Regions from separate parts of the Nonomuraea sp. NPDC005730 genome, predicted to be linked through region 1. Evidence: riboswitches for the same ligand, from Rfam matches in the RefSeq annotation. Region 1 holds a riboswitch; each other region holds the start of a gene.

Region 1 (9,615 bases):
CGCCCGGTTCCCAGTCCTGGCCCACCAGGAACCGCGCCAGCGCGGCCACGGCGCCGGCCACGAACGCCAGCGACCTGGCGGCCGCGTTCCACAGGCCCCGGCCCGACAGCCGCTGCCAGCCGGTCATGTCGCGTCCCCGGGCGTCGCCTGGGTGCGCGCGGTGAGCCGTTCGGCCAGGTCCGCGGCGAGCCGGTGGTCCAGCGCCGTGATCTTGACGGCCCCCGCGGAGGAGGCGGTGGTCACCGTGACGTCGGCCAGCCCGAACAGCCGCTGCACCGGCCCCCGCTCGATGTCGACCCGCTGGATCCGCGACATCGGCGCCACCTTCCACGTGTGCGTCAGCCACCCCTGGCGCACGTAGACCGCCTCGTCGGTGACCTCCCACCGCTGCACCCGGTAGGCCGCCCGCGGCTCGGCCAGCGCCACCAGCAGGCACGCCGCCGCGAACACCCCCGCCGCCACCCCCAACCCCGGCGTACGCGGCGTGAACACCAGGTACGCGCCCACGGCCGCCGCCGCCACGGGGACGGTCAGGACGAGCCACTGCACCGTCCACCACGCCACCGCCCGGCGGTCGGGACGGTGCCGCGGCGGACGCAGCGCGGTCCCGCTCATCGTCCCTCCTCCGCCCCGCCGGCCGTCCTGCCCACCGCGCCGGCCACCGCGAGCAGCGCGAACCCGAGCACCCCGAGCACGACGGCCGCGAAGACCTCGTAACCGTCGAGGAAGGGCAGCACGTTGACCACGAGCAGGCCGTGCGCCCACCGCCACCAGCCGAACAGGGTGTTGATCAGGCCGCCGATCCCCTGCAGGACCAGCAGCCAGCCGAACGCCTCCAGCACCGCTTTCATGCCCTCCACCCTCACCGCCGCGGCGGCCCGCCGGCCTCGGCCATCGGTCTGCGGCGACATCGACTTTGGTCGCTGTCGCCGGCTCCCGCGCAGGGCATAACCTCGACGAATGTGAGGGAACTGCGGGGGGAGGGCGAGCCGGCCCTGGAATATCGGTGGGCGTTGCCGTCCACGCTGCTCGGCGACGGGCGCGGGGGCCGGGTGCGCCGCTCGACCCTCGACTGGGTCTCCGACATCGCGCTGTTCCTGCTGGCCTGCGGCGTGACGTTCATCAGCCTGGAGGAGATCCGGAACGAGCCCGAGCCGCTGCTGGCCGTCGAGCAGATCGTGGGGGCGCTGGCGTGCGCGGGGGTGTGGCTGCGGCGGCGCTGGCCGGTGGCGTTCGCGCTGGTGACGGCCCTGCTGTCGTCCTATCTGGAGCTGGTCGGCGGGGCCTCGCTGGTGGCGCTGTTCACCGTGGCGGTGCATCGGCCGTTCAAGGTGTCGGGGCCGGTCACGCTGCTGGCGCTGGTCACCCTGGCCCCGTACGTGCTGCTGCGGCCCCAGGAGGACCTGACGCCGCTGTGGGGGGCGGCGTTCGGGGTCACGATCGTGCTGACCATCTACGCCTGGGGCATCGTCATCCGGGCCAGGCGGCAGCTCGTCTGGTCGCTCAGGCAGCGGGCCGAGACCGCCGCCGAGGACGCCAAACGGCTCGAACGCGAGCGCATCGCCCGCGAGATGCACGACGTGCTGGCCCACCGCATCTCGATGCTCAGCCTGCACGCCGGGGCGCTGGAGTTCCGTCCCGACGCGCCCGCCGAGGACGTCGCCAGGGCCGCCGGGGCGATCAGGAGCAACGCCCACCTGGCGCTCCAGGACCTGCGCGAGGTGATCGGCGTGCTCCGCCACACCCCGCCGGGGGCCGCCGACCCGGTGCCCGACCGGCCGCAGCCGACGCTCGCCGACCTGCCCGCGCTGGTCGAGGAGTGCCGCCAGGCCGGCATGGACGTACGCCTCGACCTGGGCGCAGCCGACGGCGTCCCGGCCGGGGTGGGCCGCAACGTCTACCGCATCGTGCAGGAGGCGCTCACCAACGCGCGCAAGCACGCGGGCGGCGCGCCGGTGGCGGTGGCCGTGGCGGGGGAGCCGGCCGAGGGGGTCTCGGCCGAGGTGCGCAACCCGGTGTGGTCGCGGCACGGGCCGCGCATGCCGGGGGCGGGCGCCGGGCTCATCGGGCTGACCGAACGGGCCGAGCTGGCCGGCGGCCGGCTGGAGCACGGCGTGACCGACGGCGAGTTCCGGGTGCGCGCCTGGCTGCCGTGGCCGGGAGAGAAGGACGGGGACGGACGTTGAACGACGGAGGGCCGATGGACGCGCCGATCAAGGTGCTGATCGTGGACGACGACGCGATGGTGCGGGCCGGGCTGTCGATGATCCTGGGCGGGGCCGCGGACATCGAGATCGTGGGCGAGGCGGCCGACGGGGCCGAGGTGCCGTCGCGGGTGGCCGAGCACCGGCCGCACATCGTCCTGATGGACATCCGCATGCCGGGCGTCGACGGGCTCACCGCGACCGAGGCGCTGCGCCGCACCGCTGCGCCGCCCGAGGTCGTGGTGCTGACCACGTTCCACGCCGACGCCCAGGTCGTGCGGGCGCTGCGCGCGGGGGCGGCCGGGTTCCTGCTGAAGGACATCCCGCCCGGCGACCTGGTCGACGCCCTCAGGCGGGTGGCCGCGGGGGAGCCGATCCTGTCTCCGGCGGTGACCCGGCAGCTCATCTCGCACGTGTCCGACGGGGGCGGGCGCGACCGCACCGAGCGGGCACGGGGGCTGCTCGGGCGGCTGAGCGAGCGGGAGCGCGAGGTCGCGCTGGCCGTGGGCCAGGGCCGGTCGAACGCCGAGATCGGGCGGGAGCTGTTCATGAGCGTGCCCACGGTCAAGGCGCACGTCTCGCGCATCCTGACCAAGCTCGACCTGAACAACCGGGTGCAGATCGCGCTGCTGGTCTACGACGCTAGCGGGTGAGCAGCTCCTCGATGGCGGCCCGGTGGAGCACCAGGTCGTCGGGGTCGTCCGGCATGGGCTGCTCGCCGAAGTGGATCCTGCGCTGCCACACCCGGGCCATGATGATGCCGTGGCGGAGGGCGGCGTACATCTCGTAGAAGTCGAGGTCGCGGGGCTCGTAGCCGGTTATTTCGCGATATTTCTGGCATACGTCGTCGCGGCGCATGAAGTCCGGCATGCCGGGCAGGTCCATCGTCACCGCGAGGTCCTGGAAGAAGCGGTGCAGGAAGATCATCCAGGAGACGTCCAGCTCGCGCGGGCCCACGGCGGCCATCTCCCAGTCCAGCACCGCCACCGGCGTGAAGTCCCGGTACATCACGTTGCCGATCCTGGCGTCCCCCCAGGTCAGGACGTCGGGGCCGGGATCGTCCGGCCAGTGTGAGCCGAGCCAGTCGAAGGCCCGCTCCAGCACGGGGATGGGCCGTGCGCCGTGCGCCCACCGGTAGTAGGCGCGCTGGGCCTCGACGTGCGCGCGCAGGCCGTCCGTGCCGCCCGGGGCGAGCGGGCCGAGCACCGCGACGTCCTGTCCGGTGTACGGCGTCTCGTGCAGCGCCGCCATGAGCCCGACGCTCGCGTCCTGCAGCCGCCGCCGGTCGCCGGGGGCGGCGTCGTGCAGCCAGCCCCCGAACGTGTACGGCATGACGTCCGGCGGCACGTCGCCCTCGGCCTGCTCCATGACGAAGAACGGCGTCCCGAGCGGCGCGGGGTCGGGCTCGAACCAGAGCGGCCTGGGCGCTGGGATCCCAGCTTTCTCCCTGGCCAGCCGCATGACCTCGAACTGGGCCCGCAGATCGTAGGCGGGGAACACCGGGACGGCTTCCTCCGCAGGTGCGAGCCTGGCCACGCACCGCCGGGTCCCGGCGGCCCAGGTGGCGGTGAAGAACAGCGTCTCGCTGGACATGCCGTTGCCGGAGGGCCGCGACAGTTCCGACACCGTGGCGTCCCCGCCGACCCGGCCGCGCAGCCAGCGGGACGCCCGCTCGCGCAGTTCCTCCAGGTCACGCGTGGACGTGCGCATCTGTTCCGTCACCGCTCACCTCCACGCCGGATCGCTGCCCCGGCTCAGTCGTATACCCCCTACCAAGCGCTTGTCTAGGTTCAAGGGACCGTTACGGTCAGGTACGCAAGAGCCGTACCCTTGTCTGAAAGGGCATGTCACGAAGGGACAAGTGGGATGAGTTCAGCGGGTGAAGGCCTGTCTCGCCCGCTTCCCGAGCAGGTGCGCCTCAATGTCGTCGACCTGGCCGCGCAGGTTCTCGGCACGATGCCCGCCGTCTCCGTGCCGCCGCCGCTGCGCGGCATCGCCAAGTTCGACCCGCGCAAGCGCGCCAAGCTGGGCGGCGCGCCGATCGCCGCGCAACTGGAGAACGACAAGAAGTTCCGCGAGCTGGTCGCCGAGTCGGTCGCCGCCGGATGGCCCGAGCTGGTCGCCGCGCTGGCCGAGGGCAGTGTGCCGCCCGCCGCCGACCCGGTGCTGGTGGCTGCCGCAGCCTATCTCACCAGGCCGCCCGGCTGGGCGGAGATGATCGAAACCGCCCGCGCCGACCTTGAGCAGTCCGCCGTGGCGGCCGAGGGGTCCGAGCGCGAGGAGGCGGTGACACGGCTGCGCGAGCAGCTCGCCGCCCAGAAGACCGCTGCCAAGGAGGAGGCCGACCGGCTGCGCGAGCAGATCAAGGCGGCCCGCGCCGAGAACTCCGACCTGCGGCGCAAGCTCCACGACGCCCGCGAGCGGGCCAAGGCCGCCACCCGCAGGGCCGAGGAGATGGAGCAGGCCGCCGACGACGTCCGGCATGCCGCCTCCACCGCCGGCAACGCGGGCGAGGCCGAGCTGCGCCGCCTGCGCGAGCGCCTGGCCGACGTGGAGAAGCAGCTCGAAGCCTCCCGCCGGGCCGCCCGCGAGGGCCGCAGCATCGAGGACGCCCGCATCAGGGTGCTGCTCGACGCCCTCCAGGACGCCTCGGCCGGGCTGCGCAGGGAGCTGGCGCTGCCCACCACGATCAGCAGGCCCGCCGACTCGGTCGCGGCCAGCACCGGCGAGCGTCCGGGGGTGCGCGGCGTGCCCGCGCGGGCCCTGGCCGACGACGACCCGCAGCTGCTCGACCAGCTCCTGGCGCTGCCGCAGGTCCACCTGATCATCGACGGCTACAACGTCACGAAGACCGGCTACGGCACGCTCACCCTCGCCGACCAGCGCAACCGGCTGATGACCGGCCTCGGCGGGCTGGTCGCCCAGACCCGGGTCGAGGTGACGGCGGTCTTCGACGGCGCCGAGCTCAACGCGCCGGTGCAGGTGGTGGCGCCGCGCGGGGTGCGGGTGCTGTTCAGCGCGCCGGGGGAGATCGCCGACGACCTCATCCGCCAGCTCGTCCGGGCCGAGCCGCCCGGCCGGGCCATCGCCGTCGTCTCCTCCGACCGCGAGGTGGCCGAGTCCGTCCGCCGGATGGGCGCCAGACCGGTTCCGTCCGGTCTGCTGCTGCGCCGGCTGGGTCGCGCATAAGTTACGAATTAGCACTTTTGGCGAGACCCCGTCCGCCACTTCTGTACTATTTCGCCCCAGGTGTAATCCCTGGGAGGCGACGCTGTGAGGTTTGGCCGGGTGACGGTGGCCGCGGGTCTCGCGATCGGACTGATGACCGTCCCGATGGGTGCGGCGCTCGCTGATCCCAAGCCCACTCTCAAACAGGCCAAGGCCAAGCTCGAGAAGCTCAACGACAAGGCCGACAAGGTCGTCGACCGGTACAACACGGCGACCGAGAACTACAAGAAGGCCAAGGACGCCTACACCACGCTGAACGACCGCTACAAGCGCAAGCTGCAGACGGTCGCCGACCTGCGGGCCGAGATCATCAGGGCGGCGGTGGACTCGTACAAGATGGGCGGGGACGTCACCTCCCTGCCCGGCATGGTCGGGGTCGACAACCCCGAGAACCTGCTGGCCGGGCTGGCCATGGCCGGGCAGCTCTCGCGCGAGCGGCTGGAGAAGCTGGCCGCCTTCGACCGCGAGAACAAGGGCCTCAAGGCCGAGCGCGACAACGCCGAGACCGCGCTGGCCGACGCCGACAAGGAGCGGGACGCCGTCCAGCGGGAGCGGGCCGAGGTGCTGAAGCTGGTCGGCCAGCAGAAGAAGCTTCTGGACAAGCTGGGGGCCTACAACCCGGGCAACCCCAACAGCACCGGCATCAAGTACACCGGCCCCGCCTCGGGCAGCGCGGCCGCCGTCCTGCAGTTCGCCTTCGCCCAGGTCGGCAAGCCGTACATCTACGGGGGCACGGGCCCGCGCGGCTACGACTGCTCAGGGCTGACCCAGGCCGCCTGGCGCGCGGCCGGCGTCACACTGCCGCGTACGACGTGGCAGCAGTGGGCCTGGGGCGCCGGCCGGAAGGTGGACATCAAGGACCTCCAGCCGGGGGACCTCATCTTCAGCGAGGGGCTCGGGCACGTCAGCATCTACGCTGGCGGAGGCAAGATCGTCCACGCGCCGCAGACGGGCGACGTCGTGAAGGTCGTCCGCCTCGCCGACTACCGCCGCCCCCTGGTCGGAGCCATCCGCCCCTGACCCGTCCCGTGACTGCCCGGCGACCGGAATCGCGGGCGGCTTCGGGCTGCCACGACCGCTGGGACGAACGGGACAAACGGGGCGAAAGGGCCCTGACAATCAGGTGTGCCGGGAAGTGTGAGAAGGGTCACAAAGCGGTAACGGAACCCGCTGCTCCAGCAGGGATTTCATCCTTTACACACATCTTTATCTGATCTTTACAGCCGGTGTCTCCCTTTGCCAAATCTTGACCCTTCGGCGTAGTTTCTGGCGTCGCGGTCAGCAAGCCATGCGCACCGCGAATCGACATCGGAACCCCCGATGCGGACCAGATAAAAATCCATCGGTCGCCGCCGATATCCCTATGCAGAGACAACCATCGGGCGGCGACCTGCCGAGTCCGTGCAGCCAGGAGGCACGGAGCCGGGGACCCAAAGATCCCGTAATCCCCCGGGATCAGGGGTGAATCGGCGCGTCATCGCGCCGTAGGGCGACTTCCAGGCCCGAATCCGTCAGCTAACCCGGTAGGCGTTCGTGGAAGACACAAGGAGAAATCCTGTCTACCTCCCTGCATAACCCCCGTCTGTCCCGACTTGCCCTGAGGGGCGTCGCACTCACGATGACCGTGACGGCCGGAGGTGCGGCTCTCCATGCCGTACCGGCCGGGGCGCAGACGGTGAGCGAATCGGCCGCCGGGCTCACCGCGGTGTCCAGCACCGCCAAGGCGGCCACTGCGAAGTCGGCCAAGTCGGCGAAGACCGCCAGGTCCGCCAAGTCGGCGAAGGCCGCGCGGCAGGCGTCGAAGGCCCGCAGGGCCGTCGCCGTCGCCAAGCACCAGGTCGGCGACCCGTACCGGTACGGGGCCACGGGCCCTGGTGCGTTCGACTGCTCCGGACTCGTCCAGTACGCCTGGAAGAAGGCCGGAGTACGACTCCCGCGCGTGACGAACAGCCAGTTCGCCCGCATCAAGCGCAAGGTCTCCTGGCGCCACCTCAAGCCGGGCGACCTGATGTTCTTCAACGGGCTGGGCCACGTCGGCATGTACGTCGGCCACGGCAAGATGGTCCATTCGCCGCGGACCGGCGAACGGGTGCGCATCGACAAACTGGGCGGATGGCGGAAGTCGTCGTTCGTCGGCGCGGTGCGTCCCGGCGCGTGACAACAGGCCCCGCCCGGACCCTCCCCGGTCCGGGCCGGGGCCTGTCGCATGCCCGGCCTCGTCAAGGGACCGGTCTGGCGAAGGGACCGGCCTCGTGAAGGGACCGGCCTCGTGAAGGGACCGGTCTCGTGAAGGCCGGGAGGGGCGCGGGCCGACTAGCATCGGGCCGTGTCCTCGCAGGTGCGTCCGTCCCTCCGCGGTCCGGGCCTGCTCCTTTCGGTCCTGCTGCTGTTGACGGCGGTTCTCGTGGTCGCCGACGCGCCGCCCGCCGCCGTCCTGCCCGCCGGTGCGCGCGGGTTGTGGGGCGACGGCGGTCAGGTGGCCCGCGGCGCACGGTCCGTGGTCGTGGGGCACCGCGCCGACCCCGGCGTGCTCGCCGATCTGGCCCGCCGCGCGGACCTCGCCGGACGGCGGGTGTCCGCGGTGCTCGGCCGTCCGGTACGCGCGCTGGTCGTCGTGCCGGACTCCGACGCCGAGGCGGCCGGGCTGGCGGGCACGGGCCCGCTGGACGGGCTGGCCGCGGTGGCCGACGGCGCCAGGGTGATCATCGTGCCCGGCTCCTTCGCGCGGCTCACCCCCGTGGGACGCGACGTCGTCCTCGCCCATGAGCTCACCCACGTCGCCGCGGGCACCGACCGGCTGCCCGTCTGGCTCTACGAGGGGTTCGCCGACTACGTGGCCTACCGCGACGCCGGGCTCCCCGTCGGGACGGCCGCCGCCGAACTCGCCGCCGACGTACGGGCCGGCCGGCTGCCGAGCGAGTTGCCCGGACCTGCGGCTTTCGCCCCCACGGCCGCCGATCCCGGACGGCTCGCGCGGGCGTACCAGGAGGCCTGGATGGCGTGTCGCTTCCTCGCAGACCGGTTCGGTGACGGGACCCTGGTACGGCTCTACCGTGATGCCCGCGTGGCCGGCGTCGATCAGGCGCTCGCCTCCGTGGGGCTCACCGCCGAGACACTGGCGGCACGGTGGCGCGAGTACGTACGAGAGCAGCTCGCGTGAAGGGGAGGCAGATGAGCGAGCGGAACGACCCGCCCCGGGAAGGGGACGAGCCCGCCGGAGCGGTCGCCGGAGGGGCCGACGAGCCCGGCACGGCGGTCGCGGCGGCGCACGGCGGCGGTGTGGCCATCAGGGACGACGGCGGTGACCGGCCCGGCGACGGTGGACCGCCGGAGCCGTCCGGCACCACCGAGCCTCCGGAATCCCCGGGCCGCCCCGACGACCCGGACGACCCGGACGCCCGCCCCGACGCCCGCCCCGACGCCCGCCCCGACGCCCGCCCCGACGCGGACGCCGACCCCGGCACCGAGGACCCCCGTCACCCCCAACCCCCCACCCCCGACGACCGCCCCCACGCGACGCGCGCCGGCGCCCCCGCCGCCGAGGGCTCGGACGGCTCCGGGAAGAGCCCTGAGAACCCCGACGAGCACCCGGACGACCCGGGAAAGGGCGGCAAAGGCCGCGGCAAGGGCAAGGGCGGCAAAGGCGGAGGCAAGGGCAAGGGCCGCGGCAAGCGTAACGGCGACCCCGCCGCCCCCCTCGCCGAGAACGCCGAGGACACCGAGGACACCGAGGACACCGAGGACACCGAGGACGCCGACGGCGCCGGGCCCCGTCCCCGGACCGGCAAGCTGACGGGAACGGCGGAGCACCTGATCGCCCGGGAACGGCAACGCGCGGAATCCCGCTCCAGGCGCGCGGCCGGCGCCGCCCTCGCCCTGGTCGGCGGCGTGATCCTGGCCGTGGCCGCGTTCACCACCCCCTGGCGGGTCCTGACGGCGGGCGCGCCCGCCGTCGCCCCCGACCCCGCCCGCGACTTCAGCGCCGCCCAGATCGCCAGGGCGCAGGCGTTCGACGCGGCCACCACCCTGCCCGGCTACATCTCGCTCGGCCTCACGGTCCTGTTCGCCGGGCTGCTGGTCCTGACGCCGTTCGCGGCCAAGGTGCTGGGCGTGCTCAGGGGCCCGTGGTGGGTGCGGGTGGTCCTCGGCGTGGTGGTGCTCACCGCGATCACCGAGGTGCTGA
Region 2 (9,615 bases), on a different contig from region 1:
TACCGGTGGCGGCGTACCCACCCATCCAACAATTACGCAACAACCCACCTTCAGGCCCCTTGGAGCCAGGGCCGACGCGGACCTCCGCCCTCGAACGCTGGTCAGGATGGCCCACGGAGCCGAGATACGTGCGGCGTGACGGCGGCCGGCCACGTCCGGACTCAGCTCCCGCCCCCCAGGCCCTCAGCCACGTACGGCCCCGCCGCAATGAACCCAATGCCCGAAGCCGGCAATGGCGCCGCAGAGCACCAGCACCTGGAGAAGGGCGGTGCCGGGGAGAGCCAAGTCCAGCACCTGAAGTGCGGAGGATGCCCTCAGGCGGGCGGAGGGATTGGCCGTGGAATGCGAAAACCCCCGCCGGGGCGGGGGTTTTCGGTGGTTGGTCGGTCAGTGCTGGATCGGCGCGGCGATCGCCTCCGCCGAGTCCGGGACCGCCGTGGCGGACTCGCCCTTGAAGAGGAACTTGGCGTTGTCGCCTTCGCCCTCGATCGTCACCTTCACGACCTGCCCCGGACGGAGCTCGCCGTAGAGGATCTTCTCGGACAGGGAGTCCTCCAGCTCGCGCTGGATCGTACGACGCAGCGGCCGGGCGCCCATGACCGGGTCGTAACCGCGGTCGGCGAGCAGCTGCTTGGCCTCCGGCGAGACCTCGAGACCCATGTCGCGGTCCTTCAGCCTGGCGTCGACCTGGGCGAGCATCAGATCGACGATCTTGATGATCTCGTTCGGCGTCAGCTGGTGGAAGACCACGATGTCGTCGACACGGTTGAGGAACTCGGGCCGGAAGTGCTGCTTGAGCTCCTCCTGGACCTTCGCCTTCATCCGCTCGTAGTTGGACTCGGTGTCGTTGGACTTCGCGAACCCGACCCCGATGCCCTTGGAGATGTCACGGGTGCCGAGGTTGGTGGTCATGATGATGACCGTGTTCTTGAAGTCGACCACGCGGCCCTGGGCGTCGGTCAGGCGACCGTCCTCCAGGATCTGCAGCAGCGAGTTGAAGATGTCGGGGTGGGCCTTCTCGATCTCGTCGAACAGGACCACGGAGAACGGCTTGCGCCGCACCTTCTCGGTGAGCTGGCCGCCCTCCTCGTAGCCGACGTAGCCGGGAGGCGAGCCGAACAGCCTGGAGACGGTGTGCTTCTCCATGAACTCCGACATGTCCAGACTGATCAGAGCGTCTTCGTCGCCGAAGAGGAACTCCGCCAGAGCCTTGGACAGCTCGGTCTTACCGACACCGGACGGGCCCGCGAAGATGAACGAGCCGCCGGGACGGCGCGGGTCCTTCAGACCGGCGCGGGTACGCCGGATGGACCGCGACAGACCCTTGATGGCGTCGTCCTGGCCGATGATCCGCTTGTGGAGCTCGTCCTCCATGCGGAGCAGGCGCTGGGACTCCTCCTCGGTCAGCTTGAAGACCGGGATGCCGGTGGCGGTCGCCAGGACCTCGGCGATGAGCTCCTGGGTGACCTCGGCCACGACGTCCATGTCGCCGGCCTTCCACTCCTTCTCCCGCCGCTCGCGCTTGAGCTGCAGCTGCTTCTCCTGGTCGCGGAGCGCAGCGGCCTTCTCGAAGTCCTGCGCGTCGATCGCGGACTCCTTGTCGCGACGGACGTTGGCGATCTTCTCGTCGTACTCGCGCAGGTCCGGCGGAGCGGTCATCCGACGGATGCGCATCCGGGAACCGGCCTCGTCGATGAGGTCGATCGCCTTGTCGGGCAGGTAGCGGTCGCTGATGTAGCGGTCGGCCAGCTGCGCGGCGGCCACCAGGGCGTCGTCGGTGATGGAGACGCGGTGGTGGGCCTCGTAGCGGTCGCGCAGACCCTTGAGGATCTCGATCGTGTGGCTGAGAGAGGGCTCGGCCACCTGGATCGGCTGGAAGCGGCGCTCCAGCGCGGCGTCCTTCTCAAGGTACTTGCGGTACTCGTCGAGGGTGGTGGCGCCGATCGTCTGCAGCTCGCCACGGGCCAGCATCGGCTTGAGGATGCTGGCGGCGTCGATCGCGCCCTCGGCGGCGCCCGCGCCCACGAGCGTGTGCAGCTCGTCGATGAACAGGATGATGTCGCCGCGCGTGCGGATCTCCTTGAGCACCTTCTTCAGGCGCTCTTCGAAGTCACCGCGGTAGCGGGAGCCGGCGACCAGGGCGCCGAGGTCAAGCGTGTAGAGCTGCTTGTCCTTCAGCGTCTCGGGCACCTCGCCCCTGACGATCTTCTGCGACAGGCCCTCGACGACGGCGGTCTTGCCGACGCCGGGCTCGCCGATCAGAACCGGGTTGTTCTTGGTCCTCCGGGAGAGGACCTGCATGACCCGCTCGATCTCCTTCTCACGGCCGATGACCGGGTCGAGCTTGCCCTCGCGGGCCGCCTGGGTCAGGTTGCGGCCGAACTGGTCGAGCACCAGGGACGTGGACGGCGCCGACTCCTGGGGACCGCCCGCGGCGGCCGGCTCCTTGCCCTGGTAACCGTGGAGCAACTGGATGACCTGCTGCCGGACACGGTTGAGATCAGCTCCAAGCTTGACCAGCACCTGGGCGGCCACACCCTCACCCTCGCGGATGAGCCCGAGCAGGATGTGCTCGGTGCCGATGTAGTTGTGACCCAGCTGCAAAGCCTCACGGAGCGACAGCTCGAGGACCTTCTTGGCCCGCGGGGTGAACGGAATGTGCCCCGACGGAGCCGACTGGCCCTGGCCGATGATCTCCTCGACCTGCTGGCGCACACCCTCAAGGCTGATGCCGAGGCTCTCCAGAGCCTTGGCGGCTACGCCCTCACCTTCATGGATCAAACCAAGAAGAATGTGCTCAGTGCCGATGTAGTTGTGGTTGAGCATCCTGGCCTCTTCTTGGGCCAAGACGACAACACGCCTCGCTCGGTCGGTGAACCTCTCGAACATCTCGTCGCTCCTCACAGAGCGGTCAGTCAGGCCGGTAAATCCGGTCCCGTCATCCCGCATGCTAGCCCTGGCTCGGCGAACCGTGCCCACTGCCGCTGACACGCTCTATAGCAGAGACGTTCCCCGAGAGCAGGGCGTTCACCCTCTATCCAACTACTGTTCGGGGGTGACGTGTTCCCGATACGCCGCAAGCGAACGATGTTTAGGCGCTTCCCGGAAGCGCCTGGAATTCGACGCCCGCGGCCCAGGGCGGACCAACACGGATCGGCCGTCGGACGCCGGGGCGAAGCCGGCCTTGGGGTGCCTGCCGGCCACGCATCTCCGATGCCCGCGCCCGTATCTGTTACGTAATCATCGTATGTGCTGCTCCAAACCGCGGCCAAGCGCGGACGCTACGCCCTGAGCACAACTCGGCACGCAACGCACGTCGCGCCTATTCCCCATCGGGTCAGCCGGGTTACCGATCGCCGGTGCGCACGAGGGTCCCGCGAGGGGACAATGTGCGGCACACGGGAGAGGCCGCCGGTTTTCCATCGCGCCCCACCAGCCGCACGCCCGCGTTTTGCCGGTCATCCGCGGCCCTGCCCGCCGAGTAGCCCCGAGGGAAGCCCGAACAAGCCGCAACAAGCCCGGAGAACCCCGCGCAAGACCGTAAGAAGGGTGAAGTGGCCGGTGCCGGGAAGAGGGCTTGCGACGGCGCTTCGGGAAGGGCCGTCTGCCCGATTGTGTGGCGGAGCGTCACCGCTTTGCGCGTACGCCGCAGGCTCGGGAAGGGGAACAGTGCGGCGGGTGACGGCATTGGCCCGTTCCGGCCGGAGGTGACGACGAAGACGGGAGCGAGCCCGGCGGCCCGGGAATGACACGGACGCCGGCCGCAAAGCCCGGCACGTTCCACTCCCCCGCGGTGCCTTGTACGGCGGCACAGGTGAGCAATACGCCCACATTTGGGCGAATTAGAAGATCAACAAGTGGTCGGGGGATTCACGAACTCCCCACAAAAACGATCATGCGCTTATGGCGCTCGCCGGGGTCCTAGGCGAACGGCATAAGCGCATGGTCAGGAGATGGCTCTCTCGACGAGGCTCAGTGAGCCGCTTCGTACTTCTCCACGACGGTGGAGGCGATCCTGCCGCGCTCGCTGACCGGCAGACCGTGAGCCTTGGCCCACTGCCGGATCTCCGAGCTCTTCTCGCGGCTCATCGCACGGTTGCCGCCGCGACCACGGCGACGGGCGGACACGGCTCCTGCCCTGCGGGCGTGCTGCACGAAAGGCGTGAGTGCGTCCCTCAGCTTCTTGGCGTTAACGTCGCTGAGGTCAATCTCATAGGAGGAGCCGTCAATAGCGAAGCTGACCGTCTCATTGGCCTCGCCCCCATCGAGGTCATCGATGAGAATCTCCTGGATCTGCTTGGCCATCTACGCAATCCTTTCCCGGAGCATTGTTTCATTCGCTCGCCCAAACATATACCCGGAAAGGCGCGGAGACAATTCAGCGCTACGGGGATTCGGCTGACTGGCAGATCAGTTCTGGTTCTCGGCCTGATCCTGGTGGTTTGCCCGTCGCCCGGCGGCCTCCGATCGCAGCAACTTCACCGCACCAAAGATGAAGGCACCGCCGACCACGACCGGGGGGATGAGCGCTGACAATACGTCTGTTACGGCTTCCATTCGTCCTCGCCTCCAGGGCTAGCAGGGTTTCGGGGGCGCTAAATACGCATCCCGGCGCGACCTGCGGGACCTGCGGGAGCACGCCGGACGCTCATGACGCCTAGGTGACAACTCACCCGGAACCGACCATAGCCACACACAGTCGCCCTCAGGGAGCAGGGGCACCGACATCCGGCAACCCGGACGTCCCATAGCCTAATGCCAGTCTCTCCAGGCTCCTTACCGGATCAAGGGAAAATTTTGCGAAAAGGCATCTTCCCAGGTGCGGATGCCTCAACGAAGATCTTTTACCACCCGTGTTCCGGCCAGCCTGTCATGCGGCCCGCGCTCCAACGGCTTGTCGATCAGGATGAGCAGCCCGACGCCGAACAGCAGCATTCCGGCCAGCAGATTGACCACCGGAATGCCCATCAGCATGACAGGCCCGGGATAGACCAGGGATCGTTTCAGCAGGGCGCCACGTGGAAGGTCGTCCGGCGCCAGGCGAATCTTCATGATCGCCTGGCCGAAGGTCCGTCGGCGCAGGCAATGGGCCCGCCAGTCATAGGCCGCATAACACAGACCGGCCAGGAACCAGGCCAAGAGCCCGGGGAGCCGCCCGCCGAACGCCTCCGCCATCCCGACAGTCCGGAAGGCGCCCCACAGCGCGATGAACAGAATGTAATAGAAGACCCCGAAGACCAGCGCCTCAATGAAGCGGGCGGCGAGGCGTTCCCACCATTCCGCGGGCACGAGGCCCGGCCACGACGGTGTCCCGGCCATATCCCACCTCACGGGGTCGGCGGTCGTACCCCCCATTTTGGTACGCCCCGCACACACAAAACAGAGGCCGGCGGGAAGCCGGCCCCTGTTTTACGCTGCTGACGCGGGATTACTTGATCTTCACGACCACCGTGCCCGCGAACTTGTCCGCGAACGTCTGCTGCAGCGGCTTGTCCCACAGCTGCGAGGCGCCGTTGACCGCGACGCACGCCCAGGCGAGCAGCGGGCCGAGGAACGGGATCACGCTCAGGATGTAGCCGCCCCAGGTGACGCCGGCGCGCTTGATCGCCAGGTCGGAGCCGAGCCCGCCCGGAGGCAGGGCCTGCCCCACCGGGACGACCTTGATCCCCATGACCATCTTGCCGACCGTCTGGCCGTTCATCTTCGTCAGGAAGAACTCGTAGCAGACCCAGACGGCGGTCGTGACGATCGCCGACAGGATGCCGATGACGAAGCCCGACAGGATGCCGGAGGTCGAGCCGGTCGCCGAGTCGTAACCGATCGCGAACAGGCCCAGGATGAGGCTGACCACGAAGTTCACGACGCCGAGGATGACGCCGTCGATGATCCTCGCGACCAGACGCTGCCACCACTCCGCCAGGGGGGCCGGAGCGCCCGGAGGCTGCACGCCGACGGGCTGACCGAAGGGCTGGCCGTAGCCGGGCTGGCCGTAGGGCTGCGACTGCTGCTGCTGGCCGTAGGCCTGGCCGTACTGCTGCTGATCGCCGTACTGCTGCTGGGCGTAACCCTGTTGCTGGTCGCCGTACTGCTGCTGGGCGTAGCCGCCCTGCTGGCCGTACTGGGCGTCCTGGCCGTAGCCCTGCTGCTGGCCGTAGTCGGGCTGCGACTGCTGGCCGTAGCCCTGCTGGCCGTACTGGGCCTCCTGGCCGTAACCCTGCTGGGCCTGCTGGCCGTAGCCGGGCTGGGCGTACTGCTGGCCCGAGGACTGCGGCTGCTGGCCGTAACCCTGCTGGCCCGACGCGGCCTGCTGGCCGTACTGGGCGTCCTGGCCGTAGCCCTGCTGCTGGCCGTAGTCGGGTTGCGACTGCGGCTGCTGGCCGTACTGCGGCTGCTGGCCGTAACCCTGCTGGCCCGACGCGGCCTGCTGGCCGTACTGGGCCTCCTGGCCGTAGCCGGGCTGGGTGTACTGCTGGCCCGAGGACTGCGGCTGCTGGCCGTAGCCCTGCTGACCCGAGGCGGCCTGCTGGCCGTAACCCTGCTGACCGTAGTCGGGCTGCGCCTGCTGGCCGTAGCCCTGCTGACCGTAGCCCTGCTGGCCGGAGGACTGCGGCTGCTGGCCGTAACCCTGCTGGCCCGACGCGGCCTGCTGGCCGTACTGGGCCTCCTGGCCGTAGCCGGGCTGCGTGTACTGCTGGTCCGAGGACTGCGGCTGCTGGCCGTAGCCCTGCTGCTGGCCGTAGCCCTGCTGACCCGAGGCGGCCTGCTGGCCGTACTGGGGCTGCTGGCCGTAGCCCTGCTGCTGGCCGTACGGCTGCTGTTGCTGGCCGTACTGCTGTTGCTGGCCATAGCCCTGTTGCTGCTGCTGACCGTATGGGGGCTGGCCGAAGGCGTCGTCCGCCCGGTAGCCGACCACAGTCACGTCCGGGTCGGGCTCACCGGGCCGACGGCCGTGGTGCTGCCCGTACTCGGGGTTCTCGCCGGAATCGTCCTGTGGGTACGGCGGCTGTCCGGTGCTCACCGTGTCACCTCGCTTCGAGTGCGCATGTGGCACGTGTCAGGACACATGCCTGTGCTGCCCAACGTATCGACATAGGTATCAACAATCACCTTTCCAAGTGGTCAAGGTCCGCGTCACCCGATGTCAGATGCAGCAGCATGCGGGTGTTGCCAAGGGTGTTCGGTTTGACGTGTTCCAGATCAAGGAACTCCGCCACACCCTCGTCGTACGAGGCCAGCAACTCGGCGTAGACCTCGGGTGAGACCGGTGTGCCCTGGATGGGGCGGAAACCGTGCCTCGCGAAGAAGTCGACCTCAAAAGTCAGACAGAATACACGCCGCAGCCCCAGATCCTTCGCCTGCCGGACGAGTGCCGAGACGATCCGCCGCCCGACCCCCAACCCCCGGCACGCGGGATCGACGGCCACCGTACGGACCTCGGCGAGGTCCTCCCAGAGCACGTGGAGCGCGCCGCAGCCGACGACCTCCCCGCTCTGCTCGGCCACCCAGAACTCCTGGACGTCCTCGTACAGCGTGACCGTGGCCTTCTCCAGGAGCCGCGGCCCCGCGCCCGCGTAGGTGTCCACGAGACGCCTGATCGCACGCACGTCGGGCGTGCGCGCACGCCTGACCACGACCGCGGTCTCGGGGACTGCCACTTCGGCCACCTGCTCCATGGCTCTCCAGGGTACAGATCTCATTACGGCTCGGCCCTAAATCCCACGTCTCGGGCATCTCATCACATCCCGTGGTCAGGTGAACACGGGCCGACTTGGAGCTTTCCTCCAGACCTCAGCACCCCGAATGCTGGACAAAAGGTGCAGAAGCCAGCTTCCGTACGGCTACCCACGAGATCACCTTGTGACCCTTCAGTTGTGAAACCTCTACAGACTCGGCAGTTCCGGTTGAGCGTGAACCCGGAGTGCATTAGTGTCCAGCGACGATGTTCTCCGCGTAATGCGCGCGGAAAGACACGCCCAATTCCCGCAAGGGAAGCCGGGGAACCAACGGTGGCGAGCACCTCGCGCCACCACTTGGGGTGAATCCGACCATCTCGGTAGGGCTGCTCCGGCCCGAACCCGTCAGCTAACCCGGCCGGCGTCGATGAGAGGAGCTCGGTTGGTGAAGCGGACGCTCGACCGCTCGGGGAAGTCGGGGGGCAGGCACGCCCGCCCCCAGGAGCAGGCCAGGCGCACACGCCGCCTCGGCGTCATCGGCGTCACCATCGCCGCGATGCTGTTCGCCGTCCCCGTCGGTTCCGCCGCCGCCGACCCGAAGCCGTCGCTCTCCGAGCTCGCCGACCAGGTGGAGAAGCTGCACGAAGAGATCGAGACGCTCGCCGAGCAGTACAACGAGCAGCGCGACCGGCTGAAGGCCGCGCAGAAGGCCAACGACTCCGCCCAGAAGATCCTGGCCACCAGCGAGTCCGACCTGGCCGCCAGGCGCGCCAGGGCCTCGCTGCTCGCCCAGAACGCCTACATCACCGGCGGCCTGGACAAGGCCCTGGCCTTCGCCCAGTCCGGCGACCCCGAGACCTTCCTCGACCGGGCCGCGACCACGTACGCGCTCGAACAGCAGCAGGGCGAGGAGGTCAACCAGCTCGCCAAGGCCATGGAGGCCGCCGAGCGGGCCAGGGCCGGCGCCAAGACCCGCATCGCCGAGGTCCAGCAGATCGTCACCGATCTGGAGGGCAAGCGCTCGAAGATCACCAAGCTGGTCACCAAGGTCGAGAGCAACCTCTACCGGCGGGCCGTCGGCGAGGCGGGCCGTCCCGGCACCCGCGCCGTACGCGTCAACCTGCCGGTCATCGGCGACGGCAAGGCCGCCCAGGCCGCCAAGTGGGCCCTCACCCAGCAGCTCAAGCCGTACGTGTGGGGCGCGGAGGGGCCGCGCTCCTACGACTGCTCCGGCCTGGTGATGGCCGCCTACCAGCGCGTGGGCATCTCGCTCCCCCACTACACCGGCAACCAGTGGACGGCCGGCACCCACATCAGCCGCGACCAGCTGCGCCCCGGCGACCTGGTGTTCTTCTACAGCGACCTGCACCACGTCGGCATCTACATCGGCGGCGGCATGATGGTCCACGCCCCGCAGACGGGTGACGTCGTGCGGGTCGCCTCGATAGACAGGCGGCCGTTCGCCGGCGGCGTGCGCATCGCGGACTGACCGGCGCGCCTCTTCGCCGAGCGCCGCTAGATGAGCTGGCGGCGCGCCGCCCACGCCACGGCCTCGATCGCCGTGGCCACGCCGATGCGGTCGCAGATGCCCCTCAGCCTGCGCCGTACGGTCCGTCCGCTGATATCCAGCCGCCTGCCGACCCGATCGACGGTCACCCCCCTGGCCAGCTCGGCCAGTAACGCCAAATCCGCGTGGCTCAGCTCAACGCCTTCTGTGAGCACATCCACCGGGAGCCCTCCCCCCAACAGCAGAACTCGGACCTTTCAGGCGAAGCAAAGCCGCTCGTCTCGGTGAAGGTAAACGCATCGCGGAAAGGTCGTCAAGCGCGACAATCGGCGCCCTTGACCAGTGCTATTGACATGATCGCTTATATGTGACGTACTCCGCATATGTTGGCACGCCGTGGTCCGCTATGAACGGTCCAAACGATCAATTCGGCGG
Region 3 (9,615 bases), on a different contig from region 1:
TTCTCGATCAGCCGGTGCAGCCGGTCGGCGGCCGCCACGGCGAACTCCGCGTTGTTGATGTCCTGGTCGCTCTGCACGACCTCGACGGCGCTGCCCGCGACGGCCGCGAGCACGGCGTCGAAGCAGGCCGCGTCGGCCGCCGGGTCGTGGAACGGGCCGCCCTCGACGTCGACGGCCGAGACGCCGCCGCGCGGCACGAACAGCGTGACCGGCCCCGACGCGCGGGCCAGCCGCTCGCCGATCGCCCGCCCGATCCCGGCGTTCTCGGCGGGAGTGGTGCGCATGAGCGTCACCGTCGGGTTGTGGACCAGGAGCTGCCGTGACCGGAAACGTTCCGGCACGGTCTCCATCGGGCCGAAGTTGACCATGTCGACGGCGCCCAGGCTGACGACCTGCGGGATTCCGGCCCGCCCCGCGGCGGTCAGGCGGTCGGGGCCAGCCGACAACACGCCGCCGACGAGCTCGTCGGCCAGCTCGGTGGTGGTCAGGTCGAGCACCCCGGCGAAGTGGCCGCCGGCCGCCAGCGCCTCCATGGCCCGGCCGCCCGAGCCGGTGGCGTGGAAGACCAGCACCTCGTAGCCCAGGGACTCCAGGCGGGCCCGCGCGGCGTCGACGGCGGGCGTGGTGACGCCGAACATCGTGGCCGCGACCAGCGGTTTGTCCTCCCCGGACGGCTCGGCGCCGGCGTCGTAGGAGGCGGCCATCGCGCTGATCGCGGCGGCGGCGTTGGTCAGGATGCGGCGGGAGACGGAGTTGACGCCCGCGACGTCGACGACGCTGTACATGAGCGTCACGTCGGTCTCCCCGACGTAGGCGGAGACGTCGCCGCTGACCATGGTCGAGACGAGCAGTTTGGGCAGGCCGACGGGCAGCGCCCGCATGACGGCGGCGGCGATGGAGGAGCCGCCGCTGCCGCCGAGCGCGAGCACGCCGCTCAGCTCGCCGCGGGCGTGCAGGTCCGTGGCCAGGGCCGTGGCGCCGGCCGCCATCGCCGCGAGCGCGGCGCCGCGGTCGCCCGCGCTCCTGAGCCGGTCGAGGCCGGTGCCCGCGGCCCGCGCCACGGCCTCGGCGGGGACGTCGGCGGTCAGCTCCGGGGCGCCCATGACGCCGGTGTCCATGAGGACGACGCCCTGGCCGGCCCGGATGATCAGGTCGCGGACGAGGGCGTACTCCTCCCCCTTGGTGTCGAGGGTGCCCAGCAGCAGAACCGCCATGTCAGACCTCCTACGATCGGCCTTCCGACCCTACCCCGGCGATCTCCGCGTGGCGGATGCCGAGGACGTCCACGCCGTGCTCGGACAGCGGGCGGGAGCCGAAGATGCGGCGTTCCTCCTCGGTGATGGCGACGTCGTTGATGCTGGCCTCCCGGCGGCGCATCAGCCCCGACTCGTCGAACTCCCACTGCTCGTTGCCGTAGCTGCGCCACCACTGGCCGGCGGCGTCGCGGGACTCGTACTGGAAGCGGACGGCGATGCGGTCGCCGGTGAACGCCCACAGCTCCTTGCGCAGGGCGTAGTCCAGCTCGCGGTCCCACTTGCGGCGCAGGAACCCGGCGATCTCGGCGCGGCCGGTGACGAACTCGCCGCGGTTGCGCCACACGGAGTCCTCGGTGTAAGCGAGCGCGACGCGGTCGGGGTCGCGGGTGTTCCAGGCGTCCTCGGCGGCCTGGACCTTGATCCGGGCGGTCTCCTCGGTGAACGGCGGAACGGGCGGGCGTGTCATGAGATGTCCTCTCCGATCGAGAGAACGGGCGTTCTCCCGGGTTGTGCGATAGCGTAGAGAACGATCGTTCTCCGCGGCAAGCACCTGGAGGGGTGTCATGGATCACGAGCAGCGGTTGCTGGACGCCGCGGGCGACCTCTTCTACCGCCGCGGGGTCCAGGCGGTCGGCATGGACGAGATCCGGACCGCCTCCGGCGTCTCGCTGAAACGCCTCTACCAGTGTTTCCCGTCGAAGGAGGCGCTGGTCGTGGCCTATCTGCGGCGGCGCGACGAACGCTGGATGACCTCGCTCACCGCGTACGTGGCCGACGCCGGCGACCGCATCCCGGCGGTCTTCGCGTGGCTGGAACGCTGGTTCACCGAGGACGACTTCCGCGGCTGCGGGTTCGCCAACGCCTTCGCCGAGCTGGGCGCCGGTTCGGCCGTCGTCCGTACGGCGGTGCGCGAGCACAAGGAACGCCTGCGCGCCTACCTGCGCTCGCTCGCCGAGGAGGCCGGAGCCGGCGACCCCGGCCTGCTCGCCGAGCAGTTGCTCACCCTGATCGACGGCGCCACGGTGACCGCGATGATCTCGCAGGAGCCGGGCGCCGCCCGCTCGGCCGGGCAGGCCGCGGCGACCCTGGTCCACCAGCACCGGCGGCCGTGAACGCGAAAAGAGCGCACCCCCGCGGGGAGTGCGCTCTTTCGCGTCGCAGGATCAGGCGGCGTACGACGGGTAGCCGTAGCCGACGACCTGGGAGGTCGGGCGGACACGCTGCTCGACCTTGCCGTTGCCGGTGTTGCCCTCGATCGTGGAGATCGTGCCGTCGCCGTTGTTCTTGACGACGAAGCCGACGTGCTGGATGTCGTTCAGGCTCTTGCTGCCGCTCCAGGAGAAGAAGACGACGGCGCCCGGCTTGGCCTCGGTGCCCCAGCGGTCGTTGGCGGCGAACCACTTGGCGTGGCTCACGGTGTAGGCGTCCCAGCCGACCTGCGGGCGGGCGCCGGTCTGCTCGCCGACCCAGGAGACGAACATCGAGCACCAGGGGGCGTTCAGGTACATGGCGCGGTTGCCGCCGTCACGCGCGGCGGTCTCGGCGGCGCGCTGGGAGTCGGCGTACCACTTCTGGAACTTGGTGCCGCCGCCGTTGGCGTCCTCGGAGGTGCCGACCTGAGCGCGGGCCGTGGCCAGCACCTGGGCGGCGGTGACGTTGACCTTGCCCTTGGCGCTCTCGTCGGCGGCGCGGTTCTGCGCGACGTGCGGCTGGGCGGCCACGCCGGCGACCTTGGCGGTCTGGGTGGCGGTGTGGGCGGTGGCGGTGTCGGCGTTCACTGCCGCGTGCGTGCCGAGCACGCCGGCGACGGCGGTCGCGCCGAGAGCGATCTTGGCGAGGTCGAGCTTGTAGGCACGGTGAAGACGGTGCTTGGCCATGAGGGTGTTACTCCTTGAGCTTCCGTGCCGCTTGCCGGGTTAGCTGACGGGTTCGGGCGGGAAGCTGCCCTACGGCACCACGGTGCCGATTCACCCCATTGGACACATGGGTCCCCGGTTCCGCGCACAGGCGGATTCAGCGGTCTCTTGGTCAGGCGAAGGGCTGACGCATCGTCTTCCCGGGCCCGGGAAAGGGCCTGAAGGTATATGTGCGACGCCCGGATGCGAAGATGTCCGCATCGACTCTGTACAACACGGGTCCAGTCTGGGTAATTCCCAGGCAATGCCATCCCTACCTGGGACGACTCCCCGTTCGGCTGTGTACAACCAAGCTACCCGGCGAGTAATTCCCAGGCAAATGGCGGCATTGATTTCGACAGTGCGTGGGAGAAACGCTACGCACCGAATCGGTTCAGGCCACGTGCGCCTTTATCGCCACGCTCGTGAGGGCCAGCAACAATTCCAGATCGGGCTCCGCGTCGACCTGGACGGCGACCCAGGCGCGGTCGCGGCAGGCATGGACCTGGTCGCACGCCCGCAGATACGGCTCCAGGCGGCCGATGGCGGGGGCGGTGAGCCGTACGTGGATCTCGTCCCGGCCGGCCAGGCGCAGGATCTCGGTTCCGTGTACGGCGAAGGCGACCTGCTGACCGGTGCCGCTGACGTTCAGCGACGGCCAGGACCGTAACTCCGCGACCGCGCGGACCACGTAGGGCCCGCGTCGCGTGGGCGTCCGCCGCCAGGCGGAGATTCCTGCCACGCTCCAATGCTGAGCCACGGCTCACCCCGCCGTCAGCCCCCGTTCCTGAACCGTTATCCCCTCGTGAACGGGCGCGTCCGGGGTCTGACCGGCACGATTACGGACGCCTGACCGATGAGTATTGACGCTCCCCCAGGCAGAGGCTACCGTCGATTCACAACTTAAAGGAAACTTTCCTAATAGTTTCCCCAGAAGTCTCCCATCCCACTCCCCACACACCCCCCAACGGATGTCGGAGCGACATGAAACACACCATTCTGAGCAAGGTCCTGGCGGGAATGGCGGCATTGGCCCTGCCCCTCACCGTGGCCGTGGCCACCCCACCGATCGCCTCCGCCAGCGCGGTGGCGTACGCGGCGGCCTGGGCCCCGTGGACCGCCTACACGGCGGGCACGGTCGTCACCTACAACGGCGTCGACTACGTCTGCCTCCAGGCGCACACCTCCCAGCCCGGCTGGGAGCCGCCGAACGTGGCGGCGCTGTGGAAGGTCTCCGGTGGCGGCGGCAGCGACACGACCGCGCCGTCCGTGCCGGGCAACCTGCGCTCGACCGGCGTCACGGACACGAGCGTGGCCCTGGCCTGGAACGCCTCCACCGACAACGTGGCCGTGACCGGCTACGAGGTCTACCGCGGCGGCACGCTGGTCACCACCGTCACGGGCACCACGTACAACGACACCGGCCTCACCGCGAACACCGCCTACAGCTACACCGTGCGCGCGCGTGACGCGGCCGGCAACCGCTCGGCCAACAGCAACCAGATCTCCGCGACCACCACGGGCGGCGGTGGCGGCGACGACAAGACCCCGCCGTCGGTGCCCGGCAACCTGCGCTCGACCGGCGTCAGCAACAGCAGCGTCTCGCTGGCCTGGAACGCCTCCACCGACAACGTGGCGGTCACCGGCTACGAGATCTACCGCGGCGGCACCCTGGTCACCACCGTCACGGGCACCACGCACACCGACACCGGCCTCAGCGCCAACACCTCCTACAACTACACCGTGCGCGCGCGTGACGCGGCGGGCAACCGCTCGGCCGACAGCAACCAGATCACCGCGACCACCACGGGCGGCGGCGGTGGCGGCGGCAACAAGGTGCTGGGCTACTTCGTCCAGTGGGGCATCTACCAGCGCGGCTACCACGTCAAGAACATCGACACCAGCGGCTCGGCGGCCAAGCTGACCCACATCAACTACGCGTTCGGCAACGTGCAGAACGGGCAGTGCACGATCGGCGACAGCTACGCCGACTACGACCGCTTCTACCAGGCGGGCGAGAGCGTCGACGGCGTCGCCGACACCTGGGACAACGGCGCGCTGCGCGGCAACTTCAACCAGCTGCGCAAGCTGAAGAAGAAGTACCCCAACCTGAAGGTGCTCTTCTCCTTCGGCGGCTGGACCTGGTCCGGCGGCTTCGGCCAGGCGGCGCAGAACCCGACGGCCTTCGCCGACTCCTGCTACAAGCTGGTGGAGGACCCCCGCTGGGCCGACGTCTTCGACGGCATCGACATCGACTGGGAGTACCCGAACGCCTGCGGCCTGACCTGTGACACCAGCGGCGCGGCGGCGTTCAAGAACGTGATGTCCGCGCTGCGCTCGCGCTTCGGCGCGAACAACCTGGTGACCGCGGCCATCACCGCCGACGGCAACGACGGCGGCAAGATCGACGCGGCCGACTACGGCGGCGCCGCCCAGTACGTCGACTGGTACAACGTCATGACGTACGACTTCTTCGGCGGCTGGGACGCGCAGGGCCCGACCGCCCCGCACTCGCCGCTCACCACCTGGGACAAGATCCCGGTCCCCGGCTTCTACACCGACAACGCCATCCAGAAGCTCAAGAGCAAGGGCGTCCCGGCCGCCAAGCTGCTGCTCGGCATCGGCTTCTACGGCCGCGGCTGGACCGGCGTGACCCAGGCCGCGCCCGGCGGCACGGCGACGGGCCCGGCGCCCGGCACGTACGAGCAGGGCATCGAGGACTACAAGGTCATCAAGACCCGCTGCCCGTCCACCGGCACGGTCGCGGGCACGGCCTACGCCTACTGCGGCAACCAGTGGTGGAGCTACGACACGCCGAGCACCATCGGCGGCAAGATGAGCTACTCGAAGAACCAGGGCCTCGGCGGCGCGTTCTTCTGGGAGCTCAGCGGTGACACCACCAACGCCGAACTCCTCACGGCCATGAAGAACGGCCTCGGGTAAGTTCGCACTTCAGGGCCGGTCCCGGGTTTCGGGGCCGGCCCTTCGCCGTCTCCGGCGCGCCGCAGGACGGAACACGGACGCCCTGGGAGAAGCTGGTCACCGGGGGGTGAACGACGATTCTCTGGGGTGGCGGGCTCAGACGGCCCTTCTTCACGACACCGGTGTTCCTGGTCGGCCTGATCGGGATCACGGCGCTGGTGGTCGGGCTGGACAGGTTCACCGGCGGGGGCGCGGAGCTCGTGCCGGTGCTGATCTTCCTGCCCGCGATCGTGTCGGGGCTGGGCTCGGTGTGGCAGACGGCGGTCGCGTCGGTGTGGGTGCTGGCGGTGGTGTCGGCCTCGGTCGCCTATTTGGGCGGCAATCTGCGGACGAACCTGGAGGTCTCCGGCTTCACCGCGGCGTTCGGGCTGATGAGCGTGGTCGGCGCGAGCTACCGGATCCAGCGCGAGGAGGAGGTCCGCCGGTTGCGCTCGGCCGCCGCCGCGTTGCAGCGGCAGCTCGTCAGGCCGCTGCCGCTGCGCTCGCTCGACGTGGTCGTGGACGGCCTCTACCAGCCCATCGAGGAGGACACGATGGTGGGCGGCGACATGTACGAGGTGGCGCCGTCGCCGTACGGGACCCGGGTGATGATCGCCGACGTGCAGGGCAAGGGGCTGCCCGCGATCGGCGCCGCGCTGGCCGTGCTGGGCGCCTTCCGGGAGGCGGCCTACCGCGAGATCAGCCTCATGGGCGTGGCCGACGCCCTGGAGGACGCCGTGATCAGGCACAACAGGTTCGCCGTGCACACCGGCGAGCCCGAGCGGTTCGTCACCGCGCTGCTCCTGGACATCGGCCCGGAGCTGGAGGTGGACGCGGTCAACTGCGGGCACATCGCGCCGTACCTGATCCACGGGGGGAACGCCGGGCAGCTCTGGCTCGGCGAGCCGGAGGTGCCGCTCGGCCTGGCCGGGCTGGCGGGCGAGCCGCGCCACGGCGCGCGTTTCGCCTTCCCGCGGGGCGCCTCGCTGCTGCTGTGCACCGACGGCGTGACCGAGGCCCGCGACCCCGACGGCTCCTTCTACCCGCTGGAGCAGCGGCTGCGCTCCTGGGCCCGCGACCCGCCGGCCAGGACCGTCGAGGCCCTGGCCGCCGACCTGAACACCTTCACGCACGGCGCCCCGCGCGACGACATCGCGGTGCTCATCCTGCGCCGGGCCGGATCCTGACCGCCCGAGCACCCGAACGGCAACTATTAAGAAAGTTTCCTAACAGAGAGCATTGACGGCCCTGGTCACCAGGCTTACCTTCCGATCAACCCCCCAGTCATGCCCCATCGGAGGTGGCCTTGAAGCCCACACGCCTACGCGCGGCACTGGCCGCGTGCGGCACCTCACTGGTCCTCATCGCCGGAGCCCTGGCCGGTACGGCCACCGCCGCGGCCGACAACGCCGCCTGCCGCCCGGACGGCCTCTACCAGACCCCCGGCGTGGACGTCCCCTACTGCCTGGCCTACGACGAGGACGGCCGCGAGAAGATGGGGGCCGACCACCCCCGCCGCATCATCGGCTACTTCACCAGCTGGCGCACCGGCAAGAACGGCCAGCCCGCCTACCTGGCCGGCAACATCCCGTGGGGCAAGGTCACCCACATCAACTACGCCTTCGCCCACGTCGACGGCAGCAACAAGATCGCCGTGGACGCCAACGCCACCGCGACCGAGTGGCCCGGCGTCGCCGGTGCCGAGATGGACCCGGCCTACTCCTACAAAGGCCACTTCAACCTGCTGAACAAGTACAAGAAGCAGTTCCCCGGCACCAAGACGCTGGTGTCGGTCGGCGGCTGGGCCGAGACCGGCGGCTACTTCGACGCGAACGGCGCCCGGGTGCCCTCCGGCGGCTTCTACTCGATGACCACCAACGCCGACGGCTCGGTCAACCAGGCGGGCATCGGCACGTTCGCCGACTCCGTCGTCGCGTTCGTGCGCGCGTACGGGTTCAACGGCGTCGACATCGACTACGAGTACCCGACCTCGATGAAGGACGCGGGGAACCCGCTCGACTGGACCATCGCCAACGCCCGCAGGTCGAGCCTGATGAAGGGCTACGCGGCCCTGATGAAGACGCTGCGCCAGAAGCTGGACACCGCGGCCGCCGCCGACGGCAGGTACTACATGCTGACCGTCGCCGCCCCCGCCTCCGGCTACCTGCTGCGCGGCATGGAGACCTTCCAGGTCACCCAGTACCTGGACTACGTCAACATCATGTCCTACGACCTGCACGGCGCCTGGAACGAGTTCGTCGGCCCCAACGCCGCCCTGTACGACGACGGCAAGGACGCCGAGCTGGCCAAGTGGGGCGTCTACACCGCCGCCCAGTACGGCGGACTCGGCTACCTCAACACCGACTGGGCCTACCACTACTTCCGCGGCGCGATGCCGGCCGGCCGGATCAACGTCGGCGTGCCGTACTACACACGCGGCTGGAAGAACGTCAACGGCGGCACCAACGGCCTCTGGGGCACCTCCAACGGCCCGAGCGGCAGCTGCCCGCAGGGCCTGACCACCTGCGGCGACGGCGCCCGCGGCATCGACAACCTGTGGCACGACGAGGAGAACGGCAAGGAGGTCGGCGCCGGCTCCAACCCCATGTGGCACGCCATGAACCTGGCCAAGGGCATCGCCGGCTCCTATGGCCCCGCCTACGGCCTGGACCCGGCGAGCGACCCCGAGGACCGGCTCACCGGCACCTACACCCGCAACTACAACGCCACCCTGACCGCCCCCTGGTTGTGGAACGCCACCAAGAAGGTGTTCCTGTCCACCGAGGACGACCAGTCGCTCGGCGCCAAGGCCGACTACGTCAGGAACCAGGGCATCGGCGGCGTGATGATCTGGGAGCTGGCCGGCGACTACGCCTGGGACGCCGCCAAGGGCGAGTACTTCATCGGCCAGACCCTGACCGGCCTGCTCTACGACAAGCTCAGGACCGCCACCCCGTACGGCGCGGCCAAGGCCAAGGTGGCCGTCCCCGCCGAGAAGGTGGACGTCACGATCGAGGCCACCGGCTTCCCCGCCGGCGACAGCAACTACCCGATCAACCCCAAGCTCGTCATCACCAACAAGACGCAGACCACCATCCCGGGCGGCGCGGAGTTCCAGTGGGACTACGCGACCTCAGCCCCGAACAACGCCAAGGACCAGTCGGGCTTCGGCCTGCGGGTGATCAGCAGCGAGCACACCGGCAACAACATCGGCGGGCTCAAGGGCGACTTCCACCGGGTCTCGGTGAAACTGCCCTCCTGGCAGACGCTCGCCCCCGGCGCGTCGGTGACCCTCGACTACGTGTACTACCTGCCCGTCCCCGGCCAGGCGAACTACACGCTGACCTTCGGCGGCAGGACGTACGGGCTGCTCCAGGACCTGGCGCGCGGCGGCGTGGCGCCAAGCCCGAGCCCGACCCCGACCGTCACCCCGACCGGCGGCGCCTGCACCGCGCCCGCCTGGAGCGCGACGGCCGTCTACACCGGCGGCCAGCGCGTCTCGC

Evidence for each region. Region 1 has a riboswitch for cyclic di-AMP ahead of ABZ444_RS05625 (C40 family peptidase). Riboswitches for the same ligand answer to the same signal wherever they lie in the genome.
Region 2: it holds a riboswitch for cyclic di-AMP, as region 1 does, so the genes downstream of both, ABZ444_RS29600 (NlpC/P60 family protein) here and ABZ444_RS05625 (C40 family peptidase) in region 1, are expected to answer to the same signal.
Region 3: it holds a riboswitch for cyclic di-AMP, as region 1 does, so the genes downstream of both, ABZ444_RS50625 (CHAP domain-containing protein) here and ABZ444_RS05625 (C40 family peptidase) in region 1, are expected to answer to the same signal.

What each region holds. Positions count from the first base shown of each region.
Region 1 is NZ_JBEXYK010000003.1:127,271-136,885, forward strand. It holds gene ABZ444_RS05585 (PH domain-containing protein) at 1-127, opposite strand, end outside; gene ABZ444_RS05590 (PH domain-containing protein) at 124-615, opposite strand; gene ABZ444_RS05595 (hypothetical protein) at 612-851, opposite strand; gene ABZ444_RS05600 (histidine kinase) at 963-2,186, shown strand; gene ABZ444_RS05605 (response regulator transcription factor) at 2,201-2,857, shown strand; gene ABZ444_RS05610 (phosphotransferase family protein) at 2,847-3,926, opposite strand; gene ABZ444_RS05615 (NYN domain-containing protein) at 4,116-5,393, shown strand; gene ABZ444_RS05620 (NlpC/P60 family protein) at 5,526-6,452, shown strand; cyclic di-AMP (ydaO/yuaA leader) riboswitch at 6,814-6,977, shown strand; gene ABZ444_RS05625 (C40 family peptidase) at 7,108-7,590, shown strand; gene ABZ444_RS05630 (hypothetical protein) at 7,759-8,592, shown strand; gene ABZ444_RS05635 (M48 family metallopeptidase) at 8,604-9,615, shown strand, end outside.
Region 2 is NZ_JBEXYK010000031.1:38,032-47,646, reverse strand. It holds gene ABZ444_RS29625 (ATP-dependent Clp protease ATP-binding subunit) at 388-2,889, opposite strand; gene ABZ444_RS29620 (Lsr2 family protein) at 3,973-4,305, opposite strand; gene ABZ444_RS29615 (RDD family protein) at 4,831-5,319, opposite strand; gene ABZ444_RS29610 (RDD family protein) at 5,429-7,018, opposite strand; gene ABZ444_RS29605 (amino-acid N-acetyltransferase) at 7,104-7,673, opposite strand; cyclic di-AMP (ydaO/yuaA leader) riboswitch at 7,961-8,112, shown strand; gene ABZ444_RS29600 (NlpC/P60 family protein) at 8,119-9,162, shown strand; gene ABZ444_RS29595 (LuxR C-terminal-related transcriptional regulator) at 9,189-9,401, opposite strand.
Region 3 is NZ_JBEXYK010000115.1:142-9,756, reverse strand. It holds gene ABZ444_RS50640 (Tm-1-like ATP-binding domain-containing protein) at 1-1,214, opposite strand, end outside; gene ABZ444_RS50635 (nuclear transport factor 2 family protein) at 1,225-1,722, opposite strand; gene ABZ444_RS50630 (TetR/AcrR family transcriptional regulator) at 1,820-2,368, shown strand; gene ABZ444_RS50625 (CHAP domain-containing protein) at 2,420-3,133, opposite strand; cyclic di-AMP (ydaO/yuaA leader) riboswitch at 3,148-3,285, opposite strand; gene ABZ444_RS50620 (luciferase family protein) at 3,546-3,893, opposite strand; gene ABZ444_RS50615 (glycosyl hydrolase family 18 protein) at 4,136-6,094, shown strand; gene ABZ444_RS50610 (PP2C family protein-serine/threonine phosphatase) at 6,256-7,299, shown strand; gene ABZ444_RS50605 (glycosyl hydrolase family 18 protein) at 7,419-9,615, shown strand, end outside.